Linked DNA regions of Cellvibrio sp. PSBB006. The protein of the gene in region 1 binds, or shares a complex with, the protein of each later gene. Links are inferred from orthologs where the notes say so. Each region holds a gene or a part of one and is shown on either strand. Other genes may lie near its edges.

Evidence for each region. The genes of interacting proteins can lie anywhere in the genome.
Region 2: the proteins of uvrD (region 1) and uvrB are in contact, whole or in part, in a crystal structure (PDB 7EGT), measured with the Thermus thermophilus proteins. The link is inferred for Cellvibrio sp. PSBB006 from one-to-one orthologs. Residues at the interface, in WP_096412145.1 of Thermus thermophilus: His654, Arg656, Phe657, Gln666, Asp668, Glu669, Lys680, Arg681, Leu682, Ser683, Lys685, Tyr686, Ala687; in WP_096411307.1 of Thermus thermophilus: Glu23, Leu25, Arg26, Asp27, Gly28, Glu29, Arg30, Phe31, Arg55, Glu326, Asp327, Phe328, Glu379, Ser382, Gln383, His398, Gly400, Arg401.

The regions. Positions count from the first base shown.
Region 1 is NZ_CP021382.1:3,535,203-3,538,607, forward strand. What follows is about bases 321-3,323. They hold uvrD (DNA helicase II), read left to right. Parts: upstream 321-718; coding sequence 719-2,929; downstream 2,930-3,323. Other genes in these bases: CBR65_RS14575 (EAL domain-containing protein), read right to left, coding at 321-463; CBR65_RS14585 (TRAP transporter substrate-binding protein), read left to right, coding at 3,129-3,323. Outside these bases: more of CBR65_RS14575, read right to left, coding at 1-320; more of CBR65_RS14585, read left to right, coding at 3,324-3,405. UniProt on the Escherichia coli protein: A helicase with DNA-dependent ATPase activity. Unwinds DNA duplexes with 3'-5' polarity. Translocates on single-stranded DNA with 3'-5' polarity. Initiates unwinding more efficiently from a nicked substrate than double-stranded DNA.
Region 2 is NZ_CP021382.1:424,033-427,395, forward strand. Bases 330-3,290 are described here. They hold uvrB (excinuclease ABC subunit UvrB), read left to right. Parts: upstream 330-781; coding sequence 782-2,800; downstream 2,801-3,290. Other genes in these bases: CBR65_RS01900 (hypothetical protein), read left to right, coding at 368-688; CBR65_RS01910 (Gfo/Idh/MocA family protein), read right to left, coding at 3,037-3,290. Outside these bases: CBR65_RS01895 (aspartate ammonia-lyase), read right to left, coding at 1-307; more of CBR65_RS01910, read right to left, coding at 3,291-3,363. UniProt on the Escherichia coli protein: The UvrABC repair system catalyzes the recognition and processing of DNA lesions. A damage recognition complex composed of 2 UvrA and 2 UvrB subunits scans DNA for abnormalities.

The sequences.
Region 1 (3,405 bases):
CGGTAACGAAGCCCCGGTTGCGATACTCGAAAAAAATATTAGCTAAATGGTCGGGGTCGCGGATGGGTTCGGATTCGGTGACTTCGAAGATAATTCGCTCACAGGGAAAGTTATTCTTTCGCGCCGCTTCCAGGGTTGACCGAATGCACGCCTGCGGCCGATACACGGCATTGGGCAGAAAATTGATGCTCAGATAAGACTGCATTTGTAAACGAGTAGCCAATTCAATAGCGCGTATGCGACACAATTGGTCAAACTGGTAACGGTTGGCCTCGGTGACCTGACTCAGGATGGCATAAGCGCCCTCGCCGTTGATTCCGCGCACTAACGCCTCGTGGGCAAAAATGTTGCGTTGGTTGATATCCACAATAGGCTGAAACGCCATGGTGAACTCAAATGGCAGGGGCGGCATGTCCCGGCAATCCCCACATCCGGCAACTTGGGGATCAATCTTATCTGTCATGCATAACCTCTCTATTGGATTGCGCTCGCCAATACGGTGGCATGGCTGTCTCCAGTATAGGTGACCGAGCCTCGCCGGGCTGGCAGGCCAACGCTTCTGAATGAAGTTTATTAACGGCGGGTATCTACCCTATTCACAAGATCGGGGTGGCCAACTGTACATGCAGACAGTAAAATCGGACGAACCCCTGAATCAGCGCTGGAAAAACGGTAGACTAGCGGCCTTTTCCACCGCCACCCGACGATAGACGTGCTTATGGATGTTTCACCCCTGCTCAATCACCTCAACGATGCCCAGCGTGCCGCTGTGTCGGCGCCGGCGGGCAATCAACTGATCCTGGCGGGAGCGGGCAGCGGCAAGACGCGCGTCTTGGTGCATCGTATCGCCTGGTTAATCCAGATAGAGCGTGTGTCACCCTACTCCATCATGGCGGTGACCTTTACCAACAAAGCGGCGCGGGAGATGCGTGGTCGCCTTGAAGAACTTTTCAGTGAAACCCACCAGAACATCAATACACGCAATATGTGGGTGGGGACGTTTCACGGGTTGGCGCATCGTTTATTGAAAGCGCACTGGCAGGACGCGAACTTGCCGCAGAATTTCCAGATTCTCGACAGCGATGATCAACTGCGGCTCATCAAGCGCGTGTATCAGACACTGAATCTCGATGAGAATAAATGGCCCCATCGCCAGGCCCAGTGGTACATCAACGGCCAGAAAGATGAAGGTTTGCGTCCGCAACATATTCAGGAAACTGGCGATCCCTTTGTGCGCACCATGCTGCAAATTTATCGTGCCTATGAAGAAGATTGCCAGCGTGGCGGTATGGTGGACTTCGCTGAGTTGTTATTGCGTGCCCACGAGCTCTGGTTGAATAAACCGCATATCCTCGAACATTACCGCAACCGTTTTCCGTTTATCCTCGTGGACGAATTTCAGGATACTAACAGCGTGCAATACGCCTGGTTGCGTGTGCTAGCGGGCAAGCAATGTTTTGTGACCGCGGTGGGCGATGACGACCAATCCATCTACGGTTGGCGCGGTGCCAAGATTGAAAATATCCAGAGTTTTGCTGAAGACTTCGGCAACGCGGAAACCATTCGCCTCGAACAAAATTATCGCTCCACGTCTACGATTCTCAACGCCGCCAACGCGGTGATCGCGCATAACTTTGGCCGTCTCGGCAAAGAGTTATGGACCGAGGGCGCGGAAGGCGAACCCATTTCACTTTACGCGGCGTACAACGAACAGGATGAAGCGCGTTTTATTGTGGAGCGCATTCAGGAGTGGATTCGCCAGGGCAATAACAAAAATGCCTGCGCTATTTTGTATCGCTCCAACGCCCAGTCGCGCGTACTGGAAGAAGCCTTGCTACGCGAAGCCATTGCCTATCGCATCTACGGCGGCCAGCGATTCTATGATCGGCTGGAAATTAAAAACGCTGTGGCATACATGCGTTTGATCAATAATCCTCATGACGACGCAGCCTTTGAGCGCGTCATCAATACCCCGACGCGCGGTATCGGCGGTAAAACGGTGGATGATATTCGTCAATTCGCGCGGGAGAATGGCTGCTCACTCTGGCGCGCGTCAGAGATGATGATCGCCAATCGTGTACTGACGGCGCGCGCTGGTAATGCCGTGCAAACGTTTATTACCCTGGTCAGTAAACTTGCTCGCGACGCCAACGACATTGACCTGCACGGTGATGTACCGGCTTTGGATCAAATCGCGCGGCAGGTGATTGAAGACACCGGCCTGCTGGATTTTCACCAGAGCGAAAAAGGTGAGAAAGGCCAGGCGCGCGGCGAAAACTTGCAGGAACTGGTGAATGCCTGCCGCGTGTTCGACGTAGATCAGGAAGATGAAATGTCGGCGCTGCAACAATTTCTCGACACGGCGGCGCTGGATGCTGGTGAAACCCAGGCCGACGAATTTGAAGATGCGGTGCAGATGATGACGCTGCACTCGGCCAAAGGCCTGGAATTTCCGCTGGTATTTTTGGCTGGTGTGGAGGAAGGTTTATTTCCGCACAAGATGTCGGCGGATGATCCCGATCGTTTGGAGGAAGAACGCCGTTTGTGTTATGTGGGTATTACGCGGGCGATGGAGAAGCTTTATATCAGCTACGCAGAAACCCGCCGCCTGTATGGCAATGAAACATTTAATGCGGTTTCGCGGTTTGTGAAGGAAATTCCGAGCAAGTGTATTCAGGAAGTGCGTTTGAAGACGGCGGTGACGCGACCGGTGAGTTATCAGCGTAATGTCGGTAATGCGGCGCGTTTGAGCGACAGTGGTGAGGGTACGGGTTTTCATTTGGGTCAGCGGGTACAGCATGCGATTTTTGGTGAGGGTGTGATTTTGCATTTTGAGGGTCAGGGTGCGGGGGCGCGGGTGCAGGTGAATTTTGATAGTGAAGGGAGTAAGTGGTTGATGATGCAGTATGCTAATTTGGCGGCTATTTAAAAGTTTACTGAGAGTGGTGCTTCGCATTCCGTTTTCCCTGAGCTTATTGATTTCGAAAACGCATGCACACGTCCCTGTGGCTCCCGCAATTCATCCATGAATTGAGGGTTTCGAAACCAATAAGCTCAGGGCAAACTCGCAATGTGCAAGTTGCGCGAATTAAAAAACACAATATTAACCACAATAACGAATAACAATCATGACTGAAACATCCCCACAAAAAGTTAATTGGTATCCCTTGGTGATCCTGACGCTGGTCGCGGCGTTGGTGTTGGTATTCTCGCTGTTGGTCCTGGAGAAAACCCGTGTTAAGTCTATCGGTGCGGAGACGTCGGAAAAGGTGGGTCAACCGAGTTATCGTTGGCGCATGGTGACGACCTGGCCGAAAAATTTTCCGGGGTTGGGTACTACCGCAGAAACTTTTGCAGAGTATGTGAAAGACATGAGCGATGGACGTCTGCAAATTCATGTCTATG
Region 2 (3,363 bases), 3.1 Mb from region 1 along the record:
TGGTGCTGGTGCCTGAACCGGTCTGGAAGATATCCACCGGAAACTGGTCATCATACTGGCCATCCATGATCGCTTCGCTTGCCTGGACAATAGCCTGCGCGATGTTGTCGTCCAACAACCCCAGCTCGCGGTTGACTTGGGCGGCAGTTTTTTTGATTAGCGCCACGGCGGCAATAAAACTGGTCGGTAAGCCTCTGCCGCTGATGCTAAAGTTATTGATTGCGCGCTGGGTTTGCGCGCCGTAACGGGCGGAGGCGGGTACCTTGATCTCGCCCATGCTGTCGGTTTCTGTGCGATATTCGGTCATGATAGGCCCCGTGAAATTGACATTATGAATGTGACGTTAGTGCTGAGCGGAGGATAGCAGATGCGAAAGTTCCACATTGCCCTGGGTGTGAGTTCATTGACGGATTCCATTGCGGATTACACGCAACGCCTGGCGAGTCAGCCCCAGGTTATTGTCCCGGAGGTTTACGCCCTCTGGCGCACCGAAACGCTGAACTTTTCTATTCGTCAAATCGCAGCGGGTGAAGTTCCGGGATTGCGTCACCTGGGCTGGGAAGAGAGTGCTGCCAGCGCTTTTACCGATACGCGGGATTGCAACGGCATCCTCTGGGAAGAGTTCGGTCCCGAACAACAGCTGCAAGAGATCCTTGAACTTTGGCCTAACGCCCAAATCAAGCACTGACTGTCAGTCTCCTGACATTGGTTGTCAATCAAACCTGATAAGGTGGCGCCGCATTGACGTCTCCCCATTCCTTTACTCAAGTCGAAACACGTTATGTCGAAACAAGTTTTTTCCGTCAACAGCGAATTTGGTCCCGCCGGCGACCAACCCACTGCCATCGCCGGTTTGGTGAAAGGAATTCAAGCGGGGCTCGCACACCAGACGCTCTTGGGTGTGACCGGTTCGGGTAAGACCTTCACCATCGCCAATGTCATTGCCCAGGTTCAGCGGCCTACCTTGATCATGGCCCACAACAAAACCCTCGCCGCGCAACTTTACGGTGAGTTCAAAGAGTTTTTCCCGAACAATGCGGTGGAATACTTCGTTTCCTATTACGACTATTACCAACCCGAAGCCTACGTGCCATCATCCGATACTTTTATCGAAAAAGATTCCTCGATAAATGAACACATCGAACAAATGCGCTTGTCCGCCACCAAGGCGTTGATGGAACGCAAGGATGCGATTGTGGTGGCAACCGTATCGGCGATTTACGGCTTGGGTGATCCTGATTCTTATCTCAAGATGCTTCTGCATCTGGTGCGTGGCGACAAGATAGACCAGCGCGGTATTTTGCGTCGTCTCGCTGAGTTGCAATACACGCGCAACGATATGGAATTTCATCGCGCCACTTACCGTGTGCGCGGCGATGTGATTGATATCTATCCCGCCGACTCTGATTGCGATGCAGTGCGCGTGGAATTATTTGATGACGAGATTGAAAAAATTTCGATCTTTGATCCGCTTACCGGTGAAGTGCTGCATAAAGTACCGCGTGTTACGATTTATCCGAAATCTCACTACGTCACACCGCGCAGTAAAATCATTGAAGCCATCGACAACATAAAAGAAGAACTGAAAGGGCGGCTGGAATACCTGCGTGACAACAACAAACTGGTTGAAGCACAGCGACTGGAACAGCGCACGCGTTACGATCTGGAGATGATGCAGGAATTGGGTTACTGCAACGGTATTGAAAATTACTCGCGCTTTTTATCTGGCCGTAATCCTGGCGAGCCGCCACCGACATTATTTGATTATTTGCCGGCGGAAGCGCTGTTAGTGATTGATGAATCCCACGTGACCGTGCCGCAGATCGGCGCCATGTACAAAGGTGACCGGTCGCGTAAGGAAACCTTGGTGGAATATGGTTTCCGTTTGCCTTCTGCATTGGATAACCGCCCCATGCGTTTCGATGAATGGGAGCGACTCGCGCCGCAGATGATTTTTGTATCGGCCACGCCGGGCAAATACGAAGGCGAAAATGCCGGGCAGGTCGTGGAGCAGGTTGTGCGTCCTACGGGTCTTGTGGACCCAGAAATTGAAGTACGCCCGGCCACCAGTCAGGTGGATGACGTCTTGTCTGAAATTCGTTTACGTACGGCAAAAGATGAGCGTGTACTGATTACCGTGCTCACTAAACGCATGGCTGAAGACCTGACCGAATATCTCGCCGAACACAGTGTGCGCGTGCGCTACCTGCACTCGGATATCGACACCGTAGAACGCGTGGAAATTATCCGCGACCTGCGCCTGGGTCAGTTCGATGTACTGGTAGGCATCAACCTGCTACGCGAAGGTTTGGATATGCCGGAGGTTTCGCTGGTGGCCATTCTCGATGCAGATAAAGAAGGCTTCCTGCGTTCTGACCGTTCGTTGATTCAAACCATCGGCCGCGCCGCGCGCAACGTCAATGGCCGTGCGATTCTCTATGCCGACCGTATGACCGGCTCCATGCAGCGCGCCATGGAAGAAACCGAGCGCCGCCGCCAGAAACAAGTTGAACACAACCTCAAACACGGCATTACCCCACAAGGTATCCGCAAAAATATTACCGACATCATGGAAGGTTCGCAGGTCCCCGGTGCCGGCGGACGCAGTGCGCGCAATCGCGCGGCAGTGGCGGAGAAGCAGGGCAAGTATGCAGTGGATATGCACGGCGGGGATATTTGGAAAACGATCGATGCATTGGAAAAACAAATGTTCCAGGCGGCTAAAGATCTGGAGTTTGAAGCGGCAGCGAAACTGCGGGATCAGATTGAGAAGTTGAAGGAAAAAGCGATTGCGTTGTGATTTGAGCGCAGATGGTGAGTGCCAGTAGTCCGCTTGTCATTAGGTCATTGATTTCGAAAACGCATGAATACGTCCATGTAGCTCCCTCAATTCATCCCTCGGCAACTGCTCCTGCGTTGCTCTACCTCCTGCATCCATGCAGTCGTGAATTGAGGGTTTCGAAATCAATGACCTAACGCCAAGCTCGCATTGTAGGGCTTCATTTAGGGATTGGTATTGTTATTAGCACCAAAAAATTACAAACGAATTTCTTTACCTTCTTTAGCAGCTTTAAAAATCGCATCCACTATTCGGATATCTCTCAATCCCTCCTCACCCGGCACCAGTACCGGCGAATTATTTAAAATTGCCAAGGCATCATTATCCATCTGCCGCGCTTGCTGATTTTCAATCGGCGTATTTAATAAGGTGCCGTCACTCGTGCGACCCTGTACCCCGTTGTAAGACTGGAACGGCTGTAATTCATACCAGCCTTTTTCACATTGCGCATGCAGGCGATTCATACCACGCGCATAGCTGGTGGCACATTCTGCGATGCAGCCGCTGGGAAATTGCAGGCGGAA